2 regions of the Rhodococcoides fascians A25f genome follow, and region 1 is predicted to be linked to the other one. Evidence: predicted binding sites of a transcription regulator. Region 1 holds the regulator's gene; the other holds the start of a gene.
What was found. Region 1 encodes LexA, which represses DNA repair genes until DNA is damaged. Its sites were predicted from a motif close to CGAACANNTGTTCG; they were not measured.
Positions count from the first base shown of each region.

Region 2: a site for LexA is predicted at 2,901-2,914, ahead of BH93_RS08220 (HNH endonuclease signature motif containing protein). Genes of this name have one in related genera too.

Region 1 is NZ_CP049744.1:3,173,408-3,177,921, reverse strand. It holds gene BH93_RS14920 (uracil-xanthine permease family protein) at 1-325, shown strand, start outside; gene BH93_RS14915 (acyl-CoA dehydrogenase family protein) at 475-1,617, shown strand; gene lexA (transcriptional repressor LexA) at 1,695-2,372, opposite strand; gene BH93_RS14905 (hypothetical protein) at 2,752-3,147, shown strand; gene nrdR (transcriptional regulator NrdR) at 3,249-3,713, shown strand; gene hrpA (ATP-dependent RNA helicase HrpA) at 3,726-4,514, opposite strand, start outside.
Region 2 is NZ_CP049744.1:1,696,810-1,701,323, forward strand. It holds gene BH93_RS08195 (MarR family winged helix-turn-helix transcriptional regulator) at 1-235, shown strand, start outside; gene BH93_RS08200 (SDR family NAD(P)-dependent oxidoreductase) at 210-971, opposite strand; gene BH93_RS08205 (TetR/AcrR family transcriptional regulator) at 1,033-1,617, shown strand; gene BH93_RS08210 (DUF1810 domain-containing protein) at 1,628-2,059, shown strand; gene BH93_RS08215 (6,7-dimethyl-8-ribityllumazine synthase) at 2,070-2,525, shown strand; gene BH93_RS08220 (HNH endonuclease signature motif containing protein) at 2,928-4,355, shown strand; gene dapD (2,3,4,5-tetrahydropyridine-2,6-dicarboxylate N-succinyltransferase) at 4,443-4,514, opposite strand, start outside.

The DNA of each region.
Region 1 (4,514 bases):
CACGGCGATAGTGCTGGCGTTCTCGCCCAAGTTCGGTGCCCTGATCTTCACCGTCCCCGACGGCGTCATCGGGGGAGCGACCCTGGTTCTGTACGGACTCATCGGGCTACTGGGCGTTCGGATCTGGACCGACGCCAAGGTGAACTTCGCCGATCCGGTCAACCTGATCGTCGTCGCGGCGGCGCTCGTCGCGGGCATCGGCGACCTCACGCTGTCGGTGGGCTCGGTCGAACTCGGCGGTATCGCGTGGGGTTCTCTGGGCATCCTGCTGGGCTATCCGATCGTCTCGGCGCTCGCGAAAAGTACCGCCGACCGGCGGACCTAGCGGGGGCGGTCACGGATCGCGCACGTTTTGGTCATCGACCTTCGCTGCACCCCGAACGTACTGTTGGAACGTGACGTCAGTCGTACCGACGACCGCGAATGACACCGTTCACAGGTAGACGTCGGTATGCACCGAACAAGGAGATCTGCGTGGAACGCACACTTTTCGAGCCCGAGCACGAGCTGTTCCGGGAGTCGTACCGGAAGTTTCTCGAACAGCACGTAGCCCCCAATCACGCGAAGTGGGAAGAGCAGAACATCGTCGACCGCGGCGTCTGGGTCGAGGCCGGTAAGCAGGGCTTCCTCGGAACGGCTGCACCGGAGGAGTTCGGCGGCGGCGGCGTCAAGGACTTTCGGTACAACGCCATCGTCACCGAGGAAACCACTCGCGGCGGCTACAGCGGCATCGGCTTCACCCTGCACAACGACGTCGTCGCGCCGTATCTGATCGAGCTGGCCAACGACGAGCAGAAGCAGCGTTGGCTCCCCGGATTCTGCTCGGGTGAGCTGATCACCGCGATCGCCATGACCGAGCCGGGTACCGGAAGCGACCTGCAGGGCATCAAGACCAAGGCCGTTCGCGACGGTGACGACTGGGTGCTGAACGGATCGAAGACGTTCATCACCAACGGAATCAACGCCGATCTGATCATCGTCGTCGCCTGCACCGACCCGGAGAAGGGTGCTCAGGGCTTCAGTCTGCTGGTCGTAGAGCGCGACATGCCCGGTTTCGAGCGCGGCCGCAATCTCGACAAGATCGGGATGAAGGCCCAGGACACAGCCGAACTCAGCTTCACCGACGTTCGCGTGCCCGCGGCCAACCTGCTCGGTGAAGAAGGCATGGGCTTCATCTACCTCATGCAGAATCTTCCCCAGGAACGGCTCTCGATCGCTGTTGTCGCCGCTGCGGCCATGGAATCGGCGCTGGACATGACAATTCAGTACTGCCGCGATCGCAAGGCGTTCGGCAAGTCGATCGGAAAGTTCCAGAACACCCGCTTCGTGTTGGCGGAGTTGGCAACCGAGACCACCGCCACCCGCATCATGGTGGACAAGTTCATCGAACTGCTCAACGCGGGCACCTTGACCGTCCAGGAAGCCGCCATGGCCAAGTGGTGGACCACCGAAAATCAGGTCAAGCTGATCGACCGGTGCCTGCAGTTGCACGGCGGCTACGGCTACATGAAGGAATACCCGATCGCCAAGGCCTACATGGACTCTCGTGTCCAGACGATCTACGGCGGCACCACCGAGATCATGAAAGAGATCATCGGCCGCGGATTGAACCTCTGATCTGCTGATCCGACGAACGCGAAGGGCCGCAGCACAATGTGCTGCGGCCCTTCGCGTGTCACTGCAGAGACGTCGCCCTACAGCTTGCGCATCACGGTGACGACCTTGCCGAGGATGGCAGCGTTGTTACCCGGAATCGGCTCGAACAGCGGGTTGTGCGGCAGCAGCCACACCTCGCCCTTCGACCGCTTGAACGTCTTGACGGTGGCCTCGCCGTCGATCATCGCGGCCACGATGTCTCCGTTGTCGGCCACGGACTGCTGACGGACCACGACCCAGTCACCGTCGCAGATCGCTGCATCGATCATCGACTCGCCGACGACCTTGAGCAGGAACAGCGAACCCTGACCGACCAATTCGCGGGGGAGTGGAAAGACATCCTCGACGGCCTCTTCGGCCAGGATCGGTCCACCGGCTGCGATTCGTCCCAGAACCGGCACGAACGTGGGGGTCGGTAGGCGGTCCTGTTCCTCGGACGAACCGTCGACCGCAGCAGCAGCTTGATCGGCCTGCACCTCGTCGAGGCCGCGAACGTCGACCGCGCGCGGGCGATTGGCGTCGCGCCGTAGGAATCCCTTCCGCTCCAGAGTGCGTAACTGATGGGCAACGGACGACGTCGACGTCAGGCCGACGGCGTCACCGATCTCACGAATGCTGGGCGGGTAGCCGCGCTCGGTCACCGAAGCTCGAATGACCTCGAGTACCTTTCGCTGTCGCTCCGTCAGGCCGGCGCTGATGTCGGTGCCGACTTCCATGGCCTTGGGCGTCGGTTCCGCGGCAGGCTTCCCTGCTGCGGCCTTCGCGGGCGCGGAAGCGGTCGTCTTGGAACCCGTCGTCTTGGAACCCGTGGTCGACCTCGTCGAGGTCTGGTCCTTCATGCTGTCGGCCTCCTGCTGATGTCCTGGATCCGGTCTGCGTGGTTCGGTCTGCGCGGACTGGAGTTGATGGTGTCGACTCGTGTGGCGTGTGGTTTCTGACACGAATCTAGCGTGTATCAGCTGTTGAATCAAACATCTGTTCGACTCGTGTCGCGTTTTCTACAGACTTTGTCGGAGCCTCGTGATAGAACTTCGAACAAGCGTCCATCGAACGCCTGATCGAACAATCGATCCAACGAGCGAAGACGAGGTTCCGATGACCATCACCACCGATCGCCCCACCACCGCAGGTGTCCGTACCCGGTCCACTGTCGTCGAGCGTCGTCGCCGTGCTCGTCCCGCGCTGCGGAGTTCCATCGCGACGCGCGGTGCGCGAACGACTCCATGCCTGCCGGTTCTGGAGCCGTCCTGGACCGACGTCACCGACCGGGAGGCCGCCGATCGCGAATTCGACGAGACCTCGGCGCACTTCGCCGGCCAGCCGGTCCGGATGCGATCGCTCGTGCTGTGGGTGCTTGCCGTCGTCGTCGTTGCCGGTGGCCTGATCGGAATCGCGAACCTACGAGCTGCGTCGGCCGACGCAGGGGTGCAGCCGGCGGGTGTGGTCGAGGTTCACGACGGAGCTGTAGTCGAGTATGCGCCCGGTAGATGACCACCGGCCCCATCGCACCCGCCCATGACTGAGTATCCTCGACTGACTGCCCCGACACGTATGTTCGACGTCGGCGCATCGGCTACGACGGAGGCTCCTTCATGCATTGCCCGTTCTGCAGGCATCCCGACTCACGCGTGGTCGATTCGCGTGAAATGGACGAGGGGCAGGCAATTCGGCGTCGTCGCTCCTGCCCGGAATGCGGTCGGCGATTCACGACCGTCGAGGCTGCAGTGCTCGCTGTCGTGAAGCGCAGCGGTGTCACCGAACCGTTCAGCCGTGAGAAGGTCGTCAAGGGAGTGCGCAGGGCGTGCCAGGGCAGAGATGTCGACAACGACGCGTTGAATCTCTTGGCTCAACAGGTGGAAGACGCCATCCGCGCCGCCGGTTCCGCCGAAATTCCCAGCAACGAGGTGGGGTTGGCTATTCTCGGTCCGCTGCGCGACCTCGATGAGGTCGCATATCTGCGGTTCGCGTCCGTGTATCGCTCGTTCAGCTCGGCCGAGGATTTCGAGAAGGAAATACATGAGCTACGCAAGCACCGAGAGTCTGCCGACATCGACTGACGGTTCCGCACGTCAGCGCGCTTGATCGGAGATCGCCTTCTCGATGCGCTTCTCCGAGACCGGATATGCAGTCCGAATTCCTTGGGCGAACAGCCCTACCCGCAATTCTTCGATCATCCAGAACAGCTCCTGCACACCAGCGCTGTTCTTCCGGTTTTCCGGAAGCGAATCCAGCAGCCGTCCGTACGACGCGTAGACGCGGTCGAGTACGTCCATCGCAGCCGCATCACGGCCTGCGCTGCTCGGAAGCGTGGCCAACCTCTTGGTCGCTGCAGCGAGATATCGCGGCAGATCTGCCAGTCTGCGAGAACCGAATTCGGTGACGAAGCCCCGAAAGACCAATCCTTCGAGCTGTTCGCGTACATCCTCGGCGGGCTCACCCGATGCCGTCTGCAATTGCCCCGATACGGCAAGAGCTGCAGTCAATACAGGGCGTACGAGGGCCAGTACCGCCGCGGTGCGCTGTGGAACCTCGGCATTGACCGATGCTCGAAGTTTCTCGAAAGCCTCCGGATCTCGAACAGGTCCACCGTGTGCGTCCATTGCTTCCTCGACCGCGAGAACTCGGCATTCCTCGAGGAGCGCGTCGACACCGCCGTACGGATTCTGGCCGAGGGCAAGGCGTTCGGCAGTCGGGAGACCGGCCAGCAGCGCTTTGGTACCTTTCGGTGCCGTCGACAACAGTAACGTCCGTGTTCCGGCGCGCATCGCTGCTCGCTGTTGGGCGGGGGTGCTCAGGACTCGAACTGCGACGCCCGGTCCTTCGGGCACCAACGCCGGGTACCCGGTGACCTTCTGTCC
Region 2 (4,514 bases), 1.5 Mb from region 1:
CCGGCTGTCGCACCATCTGACCCGAATGGCCGACCGCGGACTCATCACTCGACGTCAGGTCGACGGGGGAGTGAAGGTATTTCTCACCACCGCGGGTCGCGATGCCGTCGTGCGCGCTCGGCCCGTTCACGCCGAGGCGGTCCGACGGCATCTGCTCGACGCGATCCCGGTTTCCGAGCGAGCGGCATTCGAGCGAATCCTCGTCGGCCTCACGCTTTCAGCAGGCGACCGCTGATCACTGTTGCCAGACCGCGCGGGGCGAGGCGCACGCTGCCTGCGCTGATCCTGTTGGACAGACCGGACACGACACTGGCCGGAGTGCGACGAGAATCCAACGCGCGCAATGCCGTCGAGACAACTTGCTCGGATGTCTGAAAGTTGCCCACCGCGGCGTCTTTCGATCCCACGACGTCGAAGAACTCGGTGCGCGTCGGGCCGGGGGAGAGTGCGAGGACTTTCAACGACGAGGTGCGGTACTCGAATGCCAGAGCCTCGGTGAAGTTCAAGACGAACGCTTTTGTCGCCCCGTACACGGCCATGTTGGGCGTCGGTTGATACGCAGCGGTACTCGCCACGTTGATCAGCGCACCGGTCAAGTTCGGCAGGAATGCGTGAGTGAGGTCGACCAGCGCACTGACGTTGAGGGCGATCTCCGCGGCCACGCGCTCCGGATCCTCGTCGGCGAACCGGCCGTGCGTTCCGAAGCCAGCATTGTTGACCAGGGAAGTGGGAGTTATCCCTTTCTCGGCCAACGTGGTTCGGAGTGCTGCACCGACTCCAGGTACGCCCAGGTCCATCGCCACGACGGTGGCAGTCACGCCGTGGTCGGCCTCGATGCTACGAGCGAGCGCCTCGAGCCGATCGGCCCGCCGCGCCACGAGGACGACGTTCTCGCCGCGTGCGGCGAATCGGGTGGCGAATTCCTCGCCGAGGCCTGAGCTTGCTCCGGTGATGAGCACTGTGGAAGTCATGAGCGCAAATGTAGGCAGTGTCAGCATTGTTGTCAATGCCAACATCCCCTAGGGTGAGTACATGGCAACGCGGCGCTACCACCACGGTGACTTGCGGGCGGTACTGCTCGACGCGGCCGAACGGAGCATTGCGCAGGGTGGCGTCGACGCGCTCTCGCTGCGGCAGTTGGCCAGAGATGTCGGAGTCAGTCACGCCGCCCCGGCTCGGCATTTCAGAGACAAACAGGCATTGTTGGATGCGCTGGCGCTACACGGTTTTCAGGAGATGAACCGCCGGATGGCCGCCGCTGCGACCGGTCCCGGTGAGCTGATGTCGCGGTTTCGTGGCGTCGCACGTGCCTATCTCGGATTCGCCGTCGAGCATCCCGAACTGCTGGATGTCATGTACAGCACCAAACACCACCCCGATGCCAGCGAAGACCTGAAAGCTGCTGCGGGCCAGAGTATGACGGCAACCGAAGCGTTGTTGAAGGACGCCATTGACGCCGGCATGATCACCGCGGCACCCACCGAAATACTCGCTCGGGTGGCGTTCGCGAGCGTGCACGGCCTCGCGGTGCTCGCCACCGGTGATCTCCTCGACGGCGTCCCCGTCGAGGATCTACTGGACGCAACCGTCGACACCCTGATGCGCGGGTTCACCTAGGTTGAACGGCATGACCGAATACGACCTGCAACGCTTCGTCGACGCCCAGGACCCCGTCTGGAATGCAGTGACGAAGGAACTGAAGGCGGGACGCAAGCAGACGCACTGGATGTGGTTCGTGTTCCCGCAGTTGGCGGGGCTGGGCCGCAGTGCCACTGCTCAACACTTCGGCATCGCCGATCTGACCGAGGCGGAACTGTACTTGTCTCACGAGGTGCTGGGGCCGCGCCTGAGCAAGGCAGCTCGGCTGACCGTTGGAATCGAGGGCCGGACGATCGACGAGATCTTCGGTTATCCGGACAATCTGAAACTGCACTCGTCCATGACCCTTTTCGCCGAAGCTACCAACGGCACGTCCGTTTTCGGCGAAGTGTTGCAAAAGTATTTCGACGGTGAATCCGATGGCGGAACACTCGACTTGCTCGACGAGCGATACCGCTAGCATCGCACCCATGACGACTCCACTCGCCGGATCCATTGCCTTCGTTCACGCCAGCTGGCACCTGGACATCGTCGACCGCGCGCGAGTGGGTTTCGCAGCAGAACTCGAGCGGCTCGGCCAGGCCGGGACGTCCATCGACGTCTTCGAGGTCCCGGGAGCATTCGAGATCCCGCTGCATGCGCAGCGGCTGGCCAAGACCGGGAAGTACTCGGCGATCGTTGCCGCCGCACTGGTGGTGGACGGCGGAATCTATCGACACGACTTCGTCGAGACGGCGGTCATCGACGGTCTCATGCGGGTGCAGCTGGATACCGACGTCCCCGTGTTCTCGGTGGTGCTCACTCCCCACCATTTCCACGAGCATGCCGACCACAAGGCCTTCTTCACCGCGCATCTCGAAACCAAAGGTGCCGAGGCGGCGAGAGCTGTGGTCAAAACTCTGGCGTCGCTGGGAACCATCGGCTGACGCTGGGGCCGACGCCATGGCCGATTCTGTGCGCGGGCCCGATTGCCACACTGCGCCTGGGCTTCACGAAGTACTCGCGGGACTCGAACGGCGAGAACCGGTCTTCCACCGCCGCGAGTACGGCACCACGCGGGAAGACTTCGAGCGCCTCACCGATCCAAGTTTTTGGGAGATCGGAGCTTCGGGTCGGCTCTACAGTCGCGAACACGTCTGGTCGGTCCTCGAAGACCGGTACTCGTCCGACCCGAGCGGTCGGCTCGACACGAATCGTGAAGTGTGACGGATGTGCCGACCTCTATCACGAGCTACCGACAGATTCTTTTTCGCGAATAGTGAAGCAGGGCAATAGTTTTCGATTCGACTATCATTGCCAGTCGAACGCATGTTCGATACACTTGGCCCATGACAACGGAGATCTGGCAACTGAGCGAGTCCGAGCTACTCGCCGACGCCATCGCCGCCTCCCATGACATTCAGTTGCTCGAAGCCCGCCGTATCGCCCTCGTCGCCGAAATCGACACCCGCGTGAGCCGCGAGAAGCTCGGCTTCCCGGGCCCCGCCGGCTGGCTGACCTCCACCACCCTGCTTTCACCGTCCAAAGCCACCAAGATCGTCGCCCTCGCCCGAGGACTGAAGAACTTCCCCGACATCGCCGACGCCGTCAACACCGGCAGCATGACCATCGACCACGCCGCCCTGATCCTCACCTTCGCCGAAACACCACCGAAGAACCTCCCGCAAGAAGGCCGGGACATCGCCCGCACCGCGATGATCACCGCCGCCACCGGGCCCGGCGCACGTACCGGCCGCATCCGTGAAGCGATCACCAAACTCGAAGACACCTACGGCAGCAAGAAACCACCCCCCGAGGACACCGACCGCAACGAACTGTTCGCATCGAAGATGCTCAACCAGCGGCTCTGCCTCAAAGCCGACTTCGATGCCATCACCGCAGAAAAACTCTTCACCGCCCTCTCACCGTTGACCGAACCCCGCCCCGCAGCCGACGGCACCCCCGACGAACGCAGCCCAGCCCAACGCCGAGCCGACGCCTTCGGGCAGATCCTCGACCACTACCTCGCCTCGAAGGATCGCCCCACCGAGGGCGGCGAGAGACCTCACATCAACCTCCACATCACCCTCCGCGACCTTCAGAGCCGCGGCGACGACGTCACCGAAGACGAAAATTCGCACGCTGCACACGAATCCGATACCGACGCCACGGCAGGCGACAGCACAGACACAGACGGCAACGCAGACGGCGACGGCACACACGAGAACGCCTCCACCGCAACCGAACCCGATGACCTCACCGGTAGTGCCGATGGATGTGACGGTGCTACGCGACCGAGCCAGGATCGCGGCGCGTATCGGGACCTGTTCGGTGACGGCACCACCGTCGGGTGGCTGCCGTGGATGGGGCCACTCTCCCGCAATACGTCCCGGCAACTGGCCTGCGATTGTCTTCTCACCGCCATCGTCATGGACGAGAACGGTTCCCCGATCAACCTTGCCCGCACCGCCCGCACCGTCAACGCCAAACAGAAACGCGCGTTGACCGCCCGTGATCACGGTTGCGCGTTCCCCGGGTGCGGCAAACCCGCAGCCTGGACCGAAGGCCACCACATCTGGCACTGGACCGATGGTGGCCCGACCGACATGAACAATCTCGTCCTACTGTGCGGATTCCACCACCGACTGATCCACCACAGTGACTGGGAAGTGTTCATCGGCGCCGACAACCACCCGTGGTTCGTACCGCCGGCCACCGTCGACCCCTACCGAGAACCCCGACAATCCCACGCCAGAGCCGGCCCCCACATCGCGTAAGCCCATGCAAACAATACAGCCCCGCACCGAGAACACGGTGCGGGGCTGGAAGAGGTTGGCCCTAAAGCTAATTCGAGAACGTAGCTCTCAGTCGTTGGCGTGCAACACTGCGTTCAGTTCGACTCCGGTGCCCTTCCACGGCACCACCTCGACCGCACC